3 regions of the Brevibacterium linens genome follow, and region 2 is predicted to be linked to each of the others. Evidence: predicted binding sites of a transcription regulator. Region 2 holds the regulator's gene; each other region holds the start of a gene.
The links. Region 2 encodes HrcA, which represses chaperone genes, less so after heat shock. Its sites were predicted from a motif close to TTNGCACTCGNNNNNNNCGAGTGCNAA; they were not measured.

Region 1 (4,772 bases), 760 kb from region 2:
CTACCTCACGGCGATCACGGCGCGGAAACTCGCCGAAGTGCGCGGGATAAGCGAAGAGGAGCTGTGCGCGGCCGTGTGGAACAACGCGGAGCGAGCCCTCGGCAGCTGGGACTGAGCCGGACCCGGGGGAAGCGGGGACTGGACCTCGGCGCGCGAGGGGTCGGGACTGGGACCCAACCCGCGGCAAGCGTGAATCGGCACCCGGCCGGATGGCGCACAGTCGCACCTGGGCCGGACTCCGCCCCGCGTTCTGTGAGCGGGATAACGCGACGTGGGGCCGCCTCGGCGAGGAAATATCACGAGTGGGAACGCCCCGAAAACACGGGGAACTCCAGGTCAGACACGCCCTCAGGAAACTCGCACCGTTACATTTCCGTGATATTTTGCGAACCTTGTAACGAATCGGTTACAGTGAACAGGTCGATAAACTCTGCTCAGGGATATTTTTGTGATTGATTTTCTGAAGAACCGCAAGGTTCAGATCGCTGCACAGGCGGTCGTGATCACCGGACTCGTCGGTGGCACGGGCGCAGTTGTGACCATGAACAAGCCTGTGACCTTGGAGGTCAACGGACAGGCGGAAGAGATCCGGACCTTCGGTGGAACGGTCGGGGACATCCTCGACAGCCACGAAATCGATGTCGATAAGCGCGACCAGGTCAAGCCCGGCGTGGGCACCAAGGTCGACCGTGACATGACGATCACCGTCAACACGGCGAAGAAGGTGGCGCTGTCCGTCGATGGCAAGGAAACGAACGAATGGACCAACGCGAACACCGTGGGTCAGGCTCTGGCCGACCTCGGCGTCGACGCGAAGGGCGCCGACCTCAACGCGAAGGCCAGCCAGCGGCTGAAGGACGAGGGCAACGACATCGAGGTGACCACGTCGAAGGACCTCACCGTCGTCGCCGACGGCAAGGACCACAAGGTCTCGGCCGCTGTGGGCACCGCGAAGGAAGCCCTCAAGGACACGGGTGTCAAGCTCGATGGGGACGACTTCTTGTCCGTGCCGATGTCCGCCGAGGTCTCCGACGGCCAGGTGCTCACGGTCAACCGCGTGGAGAACGACACCGTCAAGGACAAGCAGGCCATCAAGGCCAAGGTCGAGACCAAGAAGTCCGACTCCCTCTACGAGGGCGAGACCAAGGTCGAGACCGAGGGCAAGGACGGCGTGAAGCAGGTCACCTACAAGGTCAAGACGATCAACGGCGAAGAGGTCAAGAAGGAGAAGAAGGACGAGAAGGTCCTCTCCGAACCCAAGACCAAGGTCGTCATCCAGGGCACCAAGAAGAAGGAAGAACCGGCTGACACCGGCGGCTCCGACTCGGGTGACTCCGGCGATTCCGGTTCGGGCGACTCCGGCGATTCCGGTTCGGGCGACTCCGGTGACTCCGGCGGCGACTCGAGCACCGGCGGCTCCGGCTCCGGAGGCGGCGACATGAGCACCGCAGAGATCAAGGCGATGCTCGGTGGACCCGGGTCGAAGTGGTACCAGATCGCCGAGTGCGAATCGAACTTCAACCCTCGTGCGGTGAACCAGTCGAACCGCGCGCACTTCGGTCTGTTCCAGTTCAAGCTCGCCACCTGGCAGTCCATGGGCGGCAGCGGCAACCCGATCGATGCCAGCCCGCGGGAGCAGTTCGAGCGCGCCAAGAAGCTCCAGGCCGCAGCCGGCTGGGGACAGTGGGCCTGCGCCTGATCTGAGATCGGAGCCGGGGTGCCGACTGGGCACCTGACGGCATTGAACTCTGGCCGCCATTGACAACAGATATCGACAACTGAGCTGAGGCGGTCAGCAAGGAGCGTGGGCCCCGAGGAAGAATCCTCGGGGCCCACGCTCTTTCGTGCCCGTCGGGGCAGGGTAGAGGTGCGAGTTGCGGACGATCCGTGTTGGAAAGGCCCGCGCATTCCCGCACGGATCGACCGGAACTCGACACCGGTGCCAACGGAAGTCCACACCGGTGCCACCCCCGCGCAGCCCCCACACGCAGCCCCCGAACTGAACTTTCGCCCAGAGCATGACGAATTGCTGGCACTCAAGTTGACCGAGTGCTAAGAGCGTTCTAGAGTCAGAATTAGCACTAGCACTCATTGAGTGCCAGTTTCATGAGACGGTCGAATCGCTCGGCACCCGCGACGACGAGAGGTTCATGGCAGCAGCCGCCGTCTGACTCGATGAAATAGAACCCAGCGAAGGGAGAGGGCCCGATATGTCGGTCTCCATCAAGCCACTCGAAGATCGGATTGTCATCCGTCAGGTCGAAGCAGAACAGACTACCGCCAGTGGTCTGGTCATTCCCGAAACCGCCAAGGAGAAGCCTCAGGAAGGCGAAGTTGTCGCAGTGGGCCCGGGCCGCGTTGCTGACAACGGCAACCGCGTGCCGGTCGACGTCGCCGTCGGCGACAAGGTCATCTACTCCAAGTTCGGAGGCACCGAAGTCAAGTACTCAGGCGAAGAGTTCCTCGTGCTCTCGGCTCGCGACGTGCTCGCCGTCATCGGCTGAATCCCCTGAACAACCACTTCACTGACAGGAGGACGAATGCCTAAATCATTGGAATTCAACGACGAAGCCCGTCGTGCACTCGAAAAGGGTGTCAACACCCTGGCCGACACCGTCAAGGTGACGCTGGGACCCAAGGGCCGCAACGTCGTGCTCGACAAGAAGTGGGGCGCTCCCACGATCACGAACGATGGTGTGACCATCGCCCGTGAGGTCGAGGTCGACGATGCGTACGAGAACCTCGGCGCACAGCTGGCCAAGGAAGTCGCCACCAAGACCAACGACATCGCCGGCGACGGAACCACCACCGCGACCGTTCTCGCGCAGGCCTTCGTCAACGAAGGACTGCGCAACGTTGCCGCAGGTGCCGCACCCGGACAGCTCAAGCGCGGCATCGAGACCGCCGTCGAGGCCGTCTCGCAGCAGCTGGGCACGATCGCCCGCGATGTCGCCGACTCCTCGGAGATCGCACACGTCGCCGGTCTGTCGGCTCAGTCGCCCGAGATCGGCAAGCTCATCGCCGATGCCTTCGACAAGGTCGGCAAGGACGGCGTGATCACGATCGACGAGTCGCAGGCCGCGTCCGTCGAGCTCGAGATCACCGAAGGAATGCAGTTCGACAAGGGCTTCCTGTCGCCGCACTTCGTGACCGATGCCGATCGCCAGGAGGCTGTGCTCTCCGACGCGCTCATCCTCATCAACCAGGGCAAGATCTCCAACATCCAGGAGCTCCTGCCCGTCCTCGAGAAGGTGCAGCAGGCCGGCAAGCCGCTGTTCATCATCGCCGAGGACATCGAGGGTGAAGCTCTGTCGACCCTGGTCGTCAACAAGCTGCGGGGTATCATCAACGTCGCCGCCGTCAAGGCTCCCGGCTTCGGTGACCGTCGAAAGGCCATCCTCGAGGACCTCGCCGTCCTCACCGGTGGCCAGGTCGTCACCCCGGACATGGGCATGAAGCTCGACCAGGTCACCCTGGAAGAGCTCGGCAACGCCCGCACCATCACCGTCACCAAGGACAACACCACCATCATCGATGGTGCCGGTGCCGACGATGCTGTTGCCGGTCGTGTCGCTCAGATCCGCGCCGAGGTCGAGAACACCGATTCCGACTGGGACCGCGAGAAGCTGCAGGAGCGCTTGGCCAAGCTCTCCGGCGGAGTCGCTGTCATCAAGGTCGGCGCCGCCACCGAGGTGGAGCTCAAGGAGCGCAAGCACCGCGTCGAAGACGCCGTGTCCGCTACTCGTGCCGCCATCGAAGAGGGCGTCGTCGCCGGCGGTGGATCGGCTCTGATCCACGCTGCGAAGGTCCTCGACGGCAACGACCTGGGACTGTCCGGTGACGCGCTCACCGGTGTCGAGATCGTCAAGCGCGGAGTCGTCCAGCCGCTGCGCTGGATCGCCGCCAACGCCGGCCAGGACGGCTACGTCGTCGTCGCCAAGGTCCAGGACCTTGAGTCCGGCCAGGGCTACAACGCCGCCATCGACGAATACGGCGACCTCATCGGCGCCGGAATCATCGACCCCGTCAAGGTCACCCGTTCGGCACTGCGCAACGCCGCTTCGATCGCCGCCCTGGTTCTCACCACCGAGACCCTGGTCGTCGAGAAGAAGGACGAGGAAGACGAGGACTGAGCCACCCGCTCGGACGTCAGTCAACTCTGACCACGACAGTGGCCCGGAACATCACGTTCCGGGCCACTGTCGCATTCACTCTCGCACGCATCGGCGTATGCACCCTCGCCGAGGCGGCCGCCGCTTTTTCGACGCATTCTGAGTGGCTGTGTCCGAGCCTGACCTCGGCGTCGGCTTGAACGCGAACGTATTCACCTCGGAGACAGGCGCTGTTCACGAGCGAACGCATCGCTGTCGTTACAGTGATCGGAACATTCGATTGAACTTCTGCAGTGCATGAAGTGAACAAGGGACCCATGAAGAGAATTACGATGATCGGCGATGTCGGGTGGAGCCAGTTCTACCACCTCGGCGATGAGGCGATGACGGAACTGGCCATCGATGAGCTTCGTGCCCGAGCGGATATCGCCATCACGCTTATCGCCGGTGAACCCCAGCACGCGAGCGAAATGTACGGCGTCGACGCTGTCAGACGCATCGGGTTCAGGCGCGACCGACGTCCCAATACCTCTCGGATGAAGAAGATCCTCGACTACGTTGCCGGAGATCGGAATGCGCTGAAGGCAGATGACCCGGCGATCGACGTCGTCGATGCAGTCCGGAATTCCGCGGCCGTCCTCATCGCGGGCGGTGGCAACC
Region 2 (4,772 bases):
CCCCGATGACGCTGACGAAGGCTTCGACACGCTGGGGGTCACCGGTGACCTGGACCTGATTGGCCCGGACGTGGATGTCGAGGTCGTCGAAGGTCTTCTCCAGGGCGCGCAGATTCGACTCTCCGGGGCCGAAGAAGGCGACGAGGTCGATGGAGTCCGGGATGACCAGCCGCACGGTGTCACGTTCGGCGTCGCGTGCGTCCGTCACGGCATCATTGCCCGCGGCACCGTCGCCGGGTGCGGCGGCGTCCGAGTCGGTGGGGTTCATGGCGTTCGGGTTCGGTGGAGTGATGTCCAGAATGTTCCTTTGCAAGTGGGCGCACCGTCACCGGCGGCGCCAGAGTGTGCTTCCATCCTAGTCCGGTGTCTCACCAACGGCCCAATGAATTCTGGGCCAGGACGAGACCGGCGGGTCCTGCCGATGACGAACGCAGGATCGTCGGTCCCAGCAGCACCGGTCTCGCTCCACGGCCGGTCAAGGCTGCGAGTTCGCCGTCGCTGATGCCGCCTTCGGGCCCGACGACGAAGACGATGCGCTCCGGCAGCGGCGAATTGCCCTCCGCGATCAGATCGGCCAGCGCTGCGGAGAGTCTGCGCTGAGCGGTCTCGTGGAGGACGAAGACCGCATCGGACTCGTCGAAGGCTGTGGCCAGGGAGGCCCCGCGGACGAGTTCGCGCAGCACCGGAAACCGGGAGCGTCTGGCCTGCAGGGAGGCCGCATTCAGCAGGTTCTCCCATTTCGCGGCCATCTTCTCCCGCTTCTTCGCCGGCCAGTCGGCGATCGAACGTTCGGCGGCCCAGGGAATGACGTCGTCGACGCCGATCTCCGTGGCCGTTTCGATCGCCTGCAGGTCTCGGTCGCCCTTGGCCAGGGCCTGGACGAGCACGAGGCGTGGGCCGGTGCTGTCCTCGTGCGTCACCGCGGTGACGTCGATCGTCAGCTCGCTCGTCGAGGCGGCCGTGACGGTTCCGCGCACCCGTGTGCCGTCCCCGTCGACGATGTCGATGTCCTCGCCGGGACCGATCCGACGCACCCGCACCGCGTGCCCGGCCACGTCCTCACCGAGGGTGAGAGCGGACCCGACGACCGCCTCATCGGCGGTGGCGGAGCGGAAGACGGGAAGACTCACCGACCGGCGAACCTCTCACGCATGCGGGAGAACATTCCGCGGTTCTCCGTCGAGATCTGGGCCCGCGGTGCTTCCTCTCCGCGCAGTTCGGCGAGCTTCTCGAGCAGTTCGCGCTGTTCGTCGTCGAGGGTGTCCGGGGTGAGGACGTCGACGGTGATGAGCAGGTCGCCGCGAGTCTCCGAGCGCAGGCGGGAGGCGCCGAGTCCGGGGAGTTTGACGACGGTGCCGGACTGGGTGCCGGCGGCGATGGTGAGGTCCTGGGTGCCGTCGAAGGTCTCGAACGGGATGGTCGCTCCCAGGGTCGCTGCGGTCATCGGCACCGAGACGGCGGCCCGGAGGTTGTCGCCGTCGCGCTGGAAGACCTCGTGGCGGGTGACCATGACCTCGACGAAGAGATCACCGGCGGGTCCGCCGCCGGGACCGACCTCTCCCTGGCTGGACAGCTGGATGCGGGTGCCGTCGGAGACTCCGGCGGGGATGCGGATCTTCATGGTCCGCTGCTTGCGCACGCGTCCGTCGCCCTGGCAGTTGAGGCAGGGGTTGGGGATGACGGTGCCGAAGCCGTGGCAGGAGTTGCAGGTCTGGTTCGTGACCATCTGGCCCAGCAGGGTCCGCGTCATGCGCTGGACGCTGCCGGCGCCGTGGCACAGCGAGCAGGTCTCGATCTTCGTGCCCTCCTGCGTGCCGGCACCCGAACAGGTGTCGCAGACGACCGCAGTGGTCACGTCGAGATCGACGGTGCCGCCGAAGGCCGCGGTCTTCAAGTCGATGTTGACGCCGACGAGGGCGTCCTTGCCGCGCTGTGTGCGCGGGATGGGGCCTCCGGCCTGTCCGCCGCCACCGCCGAAGAAGGTCTCGAAGATGTCGCCGAATCCGCCGAAGCCGCCGCCGGCGGGGAAGCCCTGACCGTTCTCGCCGCCGCCCATATCGTAGTTGCGGCGCTTCTCCGGATCCGAGAGCACGTCGTAGGCCAGTGAGATGGCTTTGAATTCGTCTTCGTGACCGGGATTGACGTCCGGGTGGTACTTGCGTGCCAGCTTCCGGTACGACGACTTGATCTCAGCCGCGGAAGCGTCTTTGGACACTCCGAGTGTTTCATAGTGATCGGCCACAGAAACTTCTCTCTCCCTGACGTAGTGGTCTTCTCTGTTCGTGGTGGTGGCTGCGCTCCTGCGCGGTACTCACCGGTTGCGTGCTGCCCGACTGCGGGCACCCCTGGTCGTCGTCACTGCACGGGCCCTACCCTCGGTCGAGGATCGAGGACACGTACTTCGCGACGGCACGGACTGCCGAGATCGTCGTCGGATAGTCCATCCGGGTCGGGCCGAGCACCGCCAGTCTGGCCGACGAACCCGCGTCATGACCATATTCGGCGGCGACGACGGAAGTCGAACTGAACGATTCGTGAGTATTCTCACGCCCGATGCGCACGCTGATCCCCCCATGGTCCTCTGCCATCGAGGTGGGCAGCCGGAGCAGGACCACCTGCTCCTCGAAGGCTTCGAGGATCGGGGCCATCTTCTCTCCGAATTCGCTGCCGGAACGGGCGAGGTTCGCAGTCCCGGCCATGATGATGCGCTCTTCGCGGGTCGCGGCGACGAGGTCGACGACGGCGGCCCTGACCTGTGTGAGTCCGGACTCGTCACGTCCCGCCGACTCGCTCGATTCGGCGGCGACCGCCTCGGCGGTGGGGGACGAACCGAAGACCTGCGCGAGCGTGCGTCCGGCGAAATCGGCATTGATCTGGTCGCGCAGCCCGCGGACGGCATCCTCGTCGAGCGGGGTCGGGGTGATCACGGACTTCTGCTCGACCTGACCGGCGTCGGTGATGAGGACGACGAGGATCCGGCCGGGGCCGAGGCCGACGATCTCGACGTGTTTGATGCGCGCCCGCGACACCGTCGGGTATTGGATGAGCGCCACCTGGCGGGTGAGGCCGGAGAGCACGCGGACGGTGCGGTCGAGCATCTCGTCGAGGTCGACATCGCCGTCGATGAGCTGGAAGATCGCGCGGCGCTCGGCGGTGGTCAGCGGTTTGAACTCGTCGATGCGGTCGACGAACATCCGGTAGCCGAGGTCGGTGGGGATCCGACCGGCCGAGGTGTGGGGTTGGGCGATATAGCCTTCGTGCTCGAGCTGGGCCATATCGTTGCGGATCGTGGCCGGGGAGACGCCGAGGGTGTGGCGCTGGACGATCGCCTTCGATCCCACGGGTTCGTTGGTGGCGACGAAGTCCTCGACGATGGCGCGCAGCACCTGTGCACGTCTGCTGTCGTTCATCGCGGTTCTCCTCTCCGTCTCTTCAGCCGATCACGGTCCCGTGCCGATACTTGGCACTCCTTGAGCCTGAGTGCCAATTCTACGCTTCTCGTCCCCGGAATTCATTTCTGGGGGTGACCTGCGGGTCTGCGCGCCTGCGGGACCGTCCTTGATTATGGTGGGTGCCCGTGAATGCTTTTGATCGCTATGGCCCCGATGTGCTCTCCGGTTCCTCGCCGTCGTCGCACCGTCCGCAGAAGTCCCGTCAGGTCGAGCTCGGCCTGGGCATGGTTCTCGAGGATGCGATGAGCGGCTATGTCGGTGCTGTCGTCGGCGCGGAGAAGACCACGGCCGGTGTCGTCGTCAAGCTCGAGGACCGCGTCGGCAAGGTCCGTGCCTTTCCCTTGGGACCGGGTTTCCTCCTCGAAGGACAGCCCGTCGATGTGCAGCTGCCGAAGAAGAAGGCGCAGCAGCCCGGGCGGACGGCTTCCGGGTCTCGCGCCGTGGTCGGCGCGAAGGCTCGGGTGGCTCGTGGATCGCGGATCTGGGTGGAGGGCAAGCACGATGCCGAACTCGTCGAGAAGATCTGGGGCGATGATCTGCGCATCGAAGGCGTCGTCGTCGAACCCCTGGGCGGTCTCGACGACGTCGCCGACAAGCTCGCAGCCTTCGGTCCGGATCGGGACCATCGGGTCGGTGTCCTCGCCGATCACCTGGTGAGTGGGACGAAGGAATCGAAGATCGCCGAGGCGGTCCGTGCCGATCCGCGCTACCGCGACGTCGTCCACATCATCGGCCACCCCTACGTCGATATCTGGCAGGCGGTGAAGCCCCATGTCGTCGGCATCCGGCAATGGCCGGTCGTCCCCCGCGGTGAGGACTGGAAGACGGGAATCCTCCGGCGCATCGGATGGCCGCACGCCGACCATCGAGATGTCGCTCGCGGGTGGGTGCGCATCCTCGGGAAGGTGAGCACCATCGCCGATGTCGAACCGACGCTGTCGGGTCGGGTCGAGGAACTCATCGATTTCGTCACCGTCGGCTGAGTGACTTCGGTGGTGCGGCGGTGGCCCGTGGTGGTCACGGCGAGCTGTCGGCGTGTGCCGAAACTGTCACAGGAGTGAGGCTTTCCCGACATCCTCGGGACACGGGGCTCGGCTAGTCTGGAGGGCAAGCGTTCTTCGAAAGGATCCCCATGTCGCACCACCCCGAGCAGCCGGGCAGCCGACCGATGCCGCCGAACTACTCTCAGGCGTCGGGCCCGCAGCAGCCCTACGCGCCGCAGGGCCAGCAGTATTCTCGGCCGCAGACGCACAGTGGTCAGACGGGCTACGGCTCACAACAGTCGTTCGGCGCGCAGCCTGGTTACGGCGGTCAGCCGGG
Region 3 (4,772 bases), 1.0 Mb from region 2:
CGGGCAGAATTCCCGCCGCGATGAGAGGGACCAGGGCCGGGGGCAGCGCCGTCATCACCGCGACAACCCCTGGGACTGAGCGCTGACGTCCACGGTCGGTTCCGTTCTGAATTGGCTCAGGTTGGTTCGGTTATAGCTCATTCCCGACCTGTCCAGTTCCGGCTCAGGCCTGGAAGATCCTCATCTGGCCGAACGCCTGCGCCTTGTGCGTGGTGAACCACATGGTGTGGGAGAAGTGCTTCAGGTCGTCGCCGTCCGCCTCGGCCTGCCAGTATCCCCACGCCGCAGCGGCCTTGCCGTGAGTGATCGCCGCTTCGAGGTGACCGACCTCGGGCGAATGCGCGCACAGCTGCAGCAGTGCCTCGACGACGGCTTCCCGGCCCGTGTGGGTCTCGACGTCGGAGGGGTGGACGATCTGGAGGACGCAGTCGTCGGCTATCGCCTCGGTCAGCGCGTCTCGGTCGCCGTTGAAGAGATTGTCTTCGAACGTTGCGACGAAGACATTCTTCGGACTGTTTCCGCAGGCATCGGTGCCGGTGAAGGTCATAGGCCCAGCCTATGCGGGTGGAGGATCCAGAACAACGGGTCGGCGGGCCGCCTCGGCGAAGATGGTCGCCGACTCACGACGGGCGGACACGTCCGCCTGAACGATCTGACCGTGGGGCCGGGACCCGGGAGCCCGGGCGCGAAAACGGCCGTGCCGGCGCCCTTGCGGGCACCGGCACGGCCGATCGAACGAGCGGTGGCTATCAGAAGCCCATGCCGCCCATTCCACCCATGCCGTCCATGCCGGCAGCTGCGTCTGCACCTGCGGGGGCCTTTTCGGGCTTGTCGGCGACGACCGACTCGGTGGTGAGGAACAGACCGGCGATCGAGGCGGCGTTCTGCAGGGCAGAGCGGGTCACCTTGACCGGGTCGTTGATGCCGGCGGCCAGCAGATCCTCGTAGTCACCAGTTGCGGCGTTGAGACCGAATCCGGCTTCGAGGTTCGCGACCTTGTCGGCAACCACACCGGCTTCGAGGCCGGCGTTCGTGGCGATCTGCTTGAGCGGGGCTTCGATGGCAACCTTGACGATGTTGGCACCGGTGGCCTCGTCTCCGGAGAGTGCGAGGTCCGCGAATGCGGCCTTGCCCGCCTGGATGAGCGAGACGCCGCCACCGGCGACGATTCCCTCTTCCACAGCAGCCTTGGCGTTGCGCACGGCATCTTCGATGCGGTGCTTGGTTTCCTTGAGCTCAACCTCGGTGGCGGCTCCGGCCTTGATGACTGCAACACCGCCGGCCAGCTTGGCCAGACGTTCCTGCAGCTTCTCACGGTCGTAGTCGGAGTCCGAGTTCTCGATCTCGGCGCGGATCTGAGCGACCCGTCCGGCGATCTCCTCGGCGTCTCCTGCGCCCTCGACGATGGTGGTCTCGTCCTTGGTGATGACGACCTTGCGGGCGGTGCCCAGCAGGTCGGTGGTCACGCTGTCGAGCTTGAGCCCGACTTCCTCGGACACGACCTGGCCACCGGTGAGGATGGCGATGTCGGCGAGCTGAGCCTTGCGACGGTCACCGAAGCCCGGAGCCTTGACGGCCACGGACTTGAAGGTGCCCTTGAGCTTGTTCAGCACCAGGACGGCCAGGGCTTCGCCCTCGACGTCTTCGGCGATGATGAACAGCGGCTTGTTGGACTGCTGGACCTTCTCGAGGACGGGCAGCAGGTCCTTCACGTTCGAGATCTTGGAGTTGACGATGAGGATGTAGGGATCCTCAAGGACAGCTTCCTGGCGATCGGTGTCGGTGACGAAGTAACCGGAGATGTAGCCCTTGTCGAAGCGCATACCCTCGGTCAGTTCGAGTTCGAGTCCGAAGGTGTTGGACTCCTCGACGGTGACGACGCCTTCCTTGCCGACCTTGTCGATGGCCTCGGCGATCAGTTCACCGATGGCGGGATCTCCGGCGGAGATGCCTGCGGTGGCGGCGATCTGTTCCTTGGTCTCGATGTCGATGGCGTTGTTCAGCAGGACATTCGTGACGGCCTCAACGGCCTTCTCGATGCCGCGCTTGAGGCTGAGCGGATCAGCACCGGCTGCCACGTTGCGCAGGCCTTCGCGGACGAGAGCCTGTGCGAGCACGGTAGCGGTGGTGGTTCCGTCGCCTGCGACGTCGTCGGTCTTCTTGGCAACTTCCTTGACGAGCTCGGCGCCGATCTTCTCGTAGGGGTCCTCGAGTTCGATCTCCTTGGCAATGGAGACACCATCGTTGGTGATGGTCGGTGCGCCCCACTGCTTTTCGAGCACGACATTGCGACCGCGGGGTCCAAGGGTCACCTTGACCGCGTCCGCAAGCTGGTTGAGGCCAGCTTCGAGTCCTCGACGAGCTTCTTCGTCGAATGCAATCATCTTTGCCATAGTGGCTTAGATCCTCCCTGATGGAGTGGAGTGGGAATCCAGAGCAGTCGTCAACGCCCGCGACGGCAGAGAGTGTGTCCGCATGTTCCATTCCACATATGGACCACGCTCTCGAGACGACTGGTGGGAACCCATCGGTTTTCACCAGTACTAGATTTAGCACTCTCCCCATGCGAGTGCAAATATTCATTGCCTGCCATGACGGGCACGCGGGGGTGCGAGCCACGAGTTCTGGGCGCCGGAGGAAGGCGCAGAGGTCATTTCGGCCCAGCGCGAAACGCCCTGCAGCCCCGAGCAGTTCGCATGAACGGCTTCAAGATTCATACGAGGTGACCTTGAGCGGCGCATATGAATTTCGAAGCCGCGGGCACTGAAAAGCGCCGAGCAGTTGCCTGCTCGGCGCTTCCCCCGTGCGGTTGGTGCCGGTTGGCCCGAAGGCCGTTCCGACCACCCGCCGCAGCGGATCAGAAAACTGTGCTGACAGCAGCCAGTCTCAGAGGAGGGTGACGGACTCCGCCTGAGGACCCTTTTGTCCTTCTCCCACTTCGAACTGAACCTGCTGGCCCTCTTCGAGAGAGCGGTAGCCGTCCATCTGGATTGCGCTCCAGTGAACGAACACGTCCTGGTTGTCGCCTTCGAGGGTGATGAATCCGTAGCCCTTTTCAGCGTTGAACCACTTGACGGTACCTTGTGCCATTACTTCTCCATACAGTGCAGTGCCATTGAAATCCCGCATCGCAGCCGCTATCAGATGACCACACCTGAGATACGGAAGCTAGTAAAACTCAACTGACCCCGCGACTTCTCTCATTGACCTCTAGAGAATTATCTCGGTGAAGCACGAATAGAACACAAGGTGCTGTGCTTGCCTAGCTGTTGCAACTCTACCGCAGGCGCGCATCCCACCTAGAGTGGTTCAACACTGTTATAGATTCGTTATCTAAGGGTTTCTGTCCTGTTCACTGCGGGGATCGCTAAGAATGGAATCAGACCGTTCGGTCAGAAATTCGCCGAGGTGGCCGACCGTCCCATCCCCGACCGCAACCGAGGCGTCCTGCCGACTCATGACGGGCTCGCAGCCACATCGGTCGAGGCCGAACCGATCCGGCCGACGCAGTCACATTGCCGCGCGGCCGAATCGCTTCGGATCACTCCGAGTCCCCGCCTGCGCTGGGCTCGGGTCCGCGATCGGCGATGTCCGAGCAGATGACGACGGTGATATCGGCTTCGAAGTCGGACGAGGCCTCCGTGGCCGAGACTCCCAACGATTCGGCGACGAGCTTGGCCTGCGAGGCGTTCTCCTCGCCGTTGTAGTACACGGTCGAAACGGTGAGTGCGGTCGAGTAGTTTCCGACCTCGCCGAGCGTCCAGCCTTTCTCTTCGACCGCCTCGGAGAACTTCTTCGCGGCGCCGGAGACGCCGGAGCCGTTGAGGACGTCGACGGTGATCGAGTCGTCTGCGACGCTGACCTCGCTCTCACTCGGTGAGGGTTCGGCCGATGCCGATTCGGACGCCGGAGGATCGGCGATCTTCGATTCGGGGTTACCCATCGAGGAGAAGATGATGTTGATGGCGGCCACGACCAGCAGGACCGCGACCAGGGCGAGGATGATGACCAGCGAGATGGCACCGACGTTCGACGACGCCGCGGATTCCTGTCGATGGGCACCGCTGCGCCGGCCGGGCTCGATCTCGTCGAATTCGTCGGTCATGTCTACCTCGAGACGCGGGCTTGGGCGCGTTCGCTCTGCCGCGTGCTGCGGATTCGGCGAAGGCGCTTGACCAGCATGGGGTCGCTGGCCAGTGCTGCAGGGTTGTCGAGAAGCGAGTTCAGTATCTGGAAGTAGCTGGTGGCGGACATGTCGAAGCGCTCACGGATCGCGTGATCCTTGGCTCCACCGTATTTCCACCACCGCCGCTCGAATTCCAAAACGGCCACCTCGAGCTCGCTCAGTTCTGAGGTGTCGTCATTCGGCGGCATAGATGTTGTGCTCCTTCGAGAGGTGTCTGTGCTTCTATATTATCGCCCGAACGACGGTACCGAAATTTCCGGCGCGCCGCCGCGGATGTGAGGTCGGTCCCCGAACGGCCCACGTCAGCCCCGCACCAACCGCATCACCCCGCCGCATGACACCGGATCGGTGACCGTGACGACGGGGTGAAGGGAACGACCTCCGCCGAGGCGGGGCCGCCTCGGCGGATCGAGTGACCCGATCTCGAGGATCGGACCGACCCCACATCCGACCGAGAGTGCGGGGCCGCATCGGCGGAATCGGATCAGCGGATGCGGATGTTGACCTGCTTGATCTGGGTGAAGCCCTCGAGCATGCCCTCCAGCGAAGCCTCGCGTCCGAAACCGGAGGTCTTCATGCCGCCGTA

Region 1: groES (co-chaperone GroES) is a predicted target of HrcA. The motif match lies at 2,030-2,056, and genes of this name have one in related genera.
Region 3: groL (chaperonin GroEL) is a predicted target of HrcA. The motif match lies at 2,550-2,576, and genes of this name have one in related genera.

Annotation. Positions count from the first base shown of each region.
Region 1 is NZ_CP026734.1:2,903,562-2,908,333, reverse strand. Features, by position in the region: gene CXR29_RS13145 (TatD family hydrolase) at 1-115, shown strand, start outside; gene CXR29_RS13140 (resuscitation-promoting factor) at 449-1,699, shown strand; gene groES (co-chaperone GroES) at 2,211-2,504, shown strand; gene groL (chaperonin GroEL) at 2,541-4,133, shown strand; gene CXR29_RS13125 (polysaccharide pyruvyl transferase family protein) at 4,430-4,772, shown strand, end outside.
Region 2 is NZ_CP026734.1:2,139,634-2,144,405, forward strand. Features, by position in the region: gene CXR29_RS09790 (PhoH family protein) at 1-268, opposite strand, end outside; gene CXR29_RS09795 (16S rRNA (uracil(1498)-N(3))-methyltransferase) at 369-1,130, opposite strand; gene dnaJ (molecular chaperone DnaJ) at 1,127-2,242, opposite strand; gene hrcA (heat-inducible transcriptional repressor HrcA) at 2,370-3,410, opposite strand; gene CXR29_RS09810 (DUF3097 family protein) at 3,572-4,435, shown strand; gene CXR29_RS09815 (DUF4870 domain-containing protein) at 4,585-4,772, shown strand, end outside.
Region 3 is NZ_CP026734.1:3,180,675-3,185,446, forward strand. Features, by position in the region: gene CXR29_RS14390 (DUF1707 SHOCT-like domain-containing protein) at 1-79, shown strand, start outside; gene CXR29_RS14395 (nuclear transport factor 2-like protein) at 164-547, opposite strand; gene groL (chaperonin GroEL) at 750-2,393, opposite strand; gene CXR29_RS14405 (cold-shock protein) at 2,887-3,090, opposite strand; gene CXR29_RS14410 (LytR C-terminal domain-containing protein) at 3,542-4,105, opposite strand; gene CXR29_RS14415 (DUF3263 domain-containing protein) at 4,108-4,374, opposite strand; gene CXR29_RS14420 (aldehyde dehydrogenase family protein) at 4,671-4,772, opposite strand, start outside.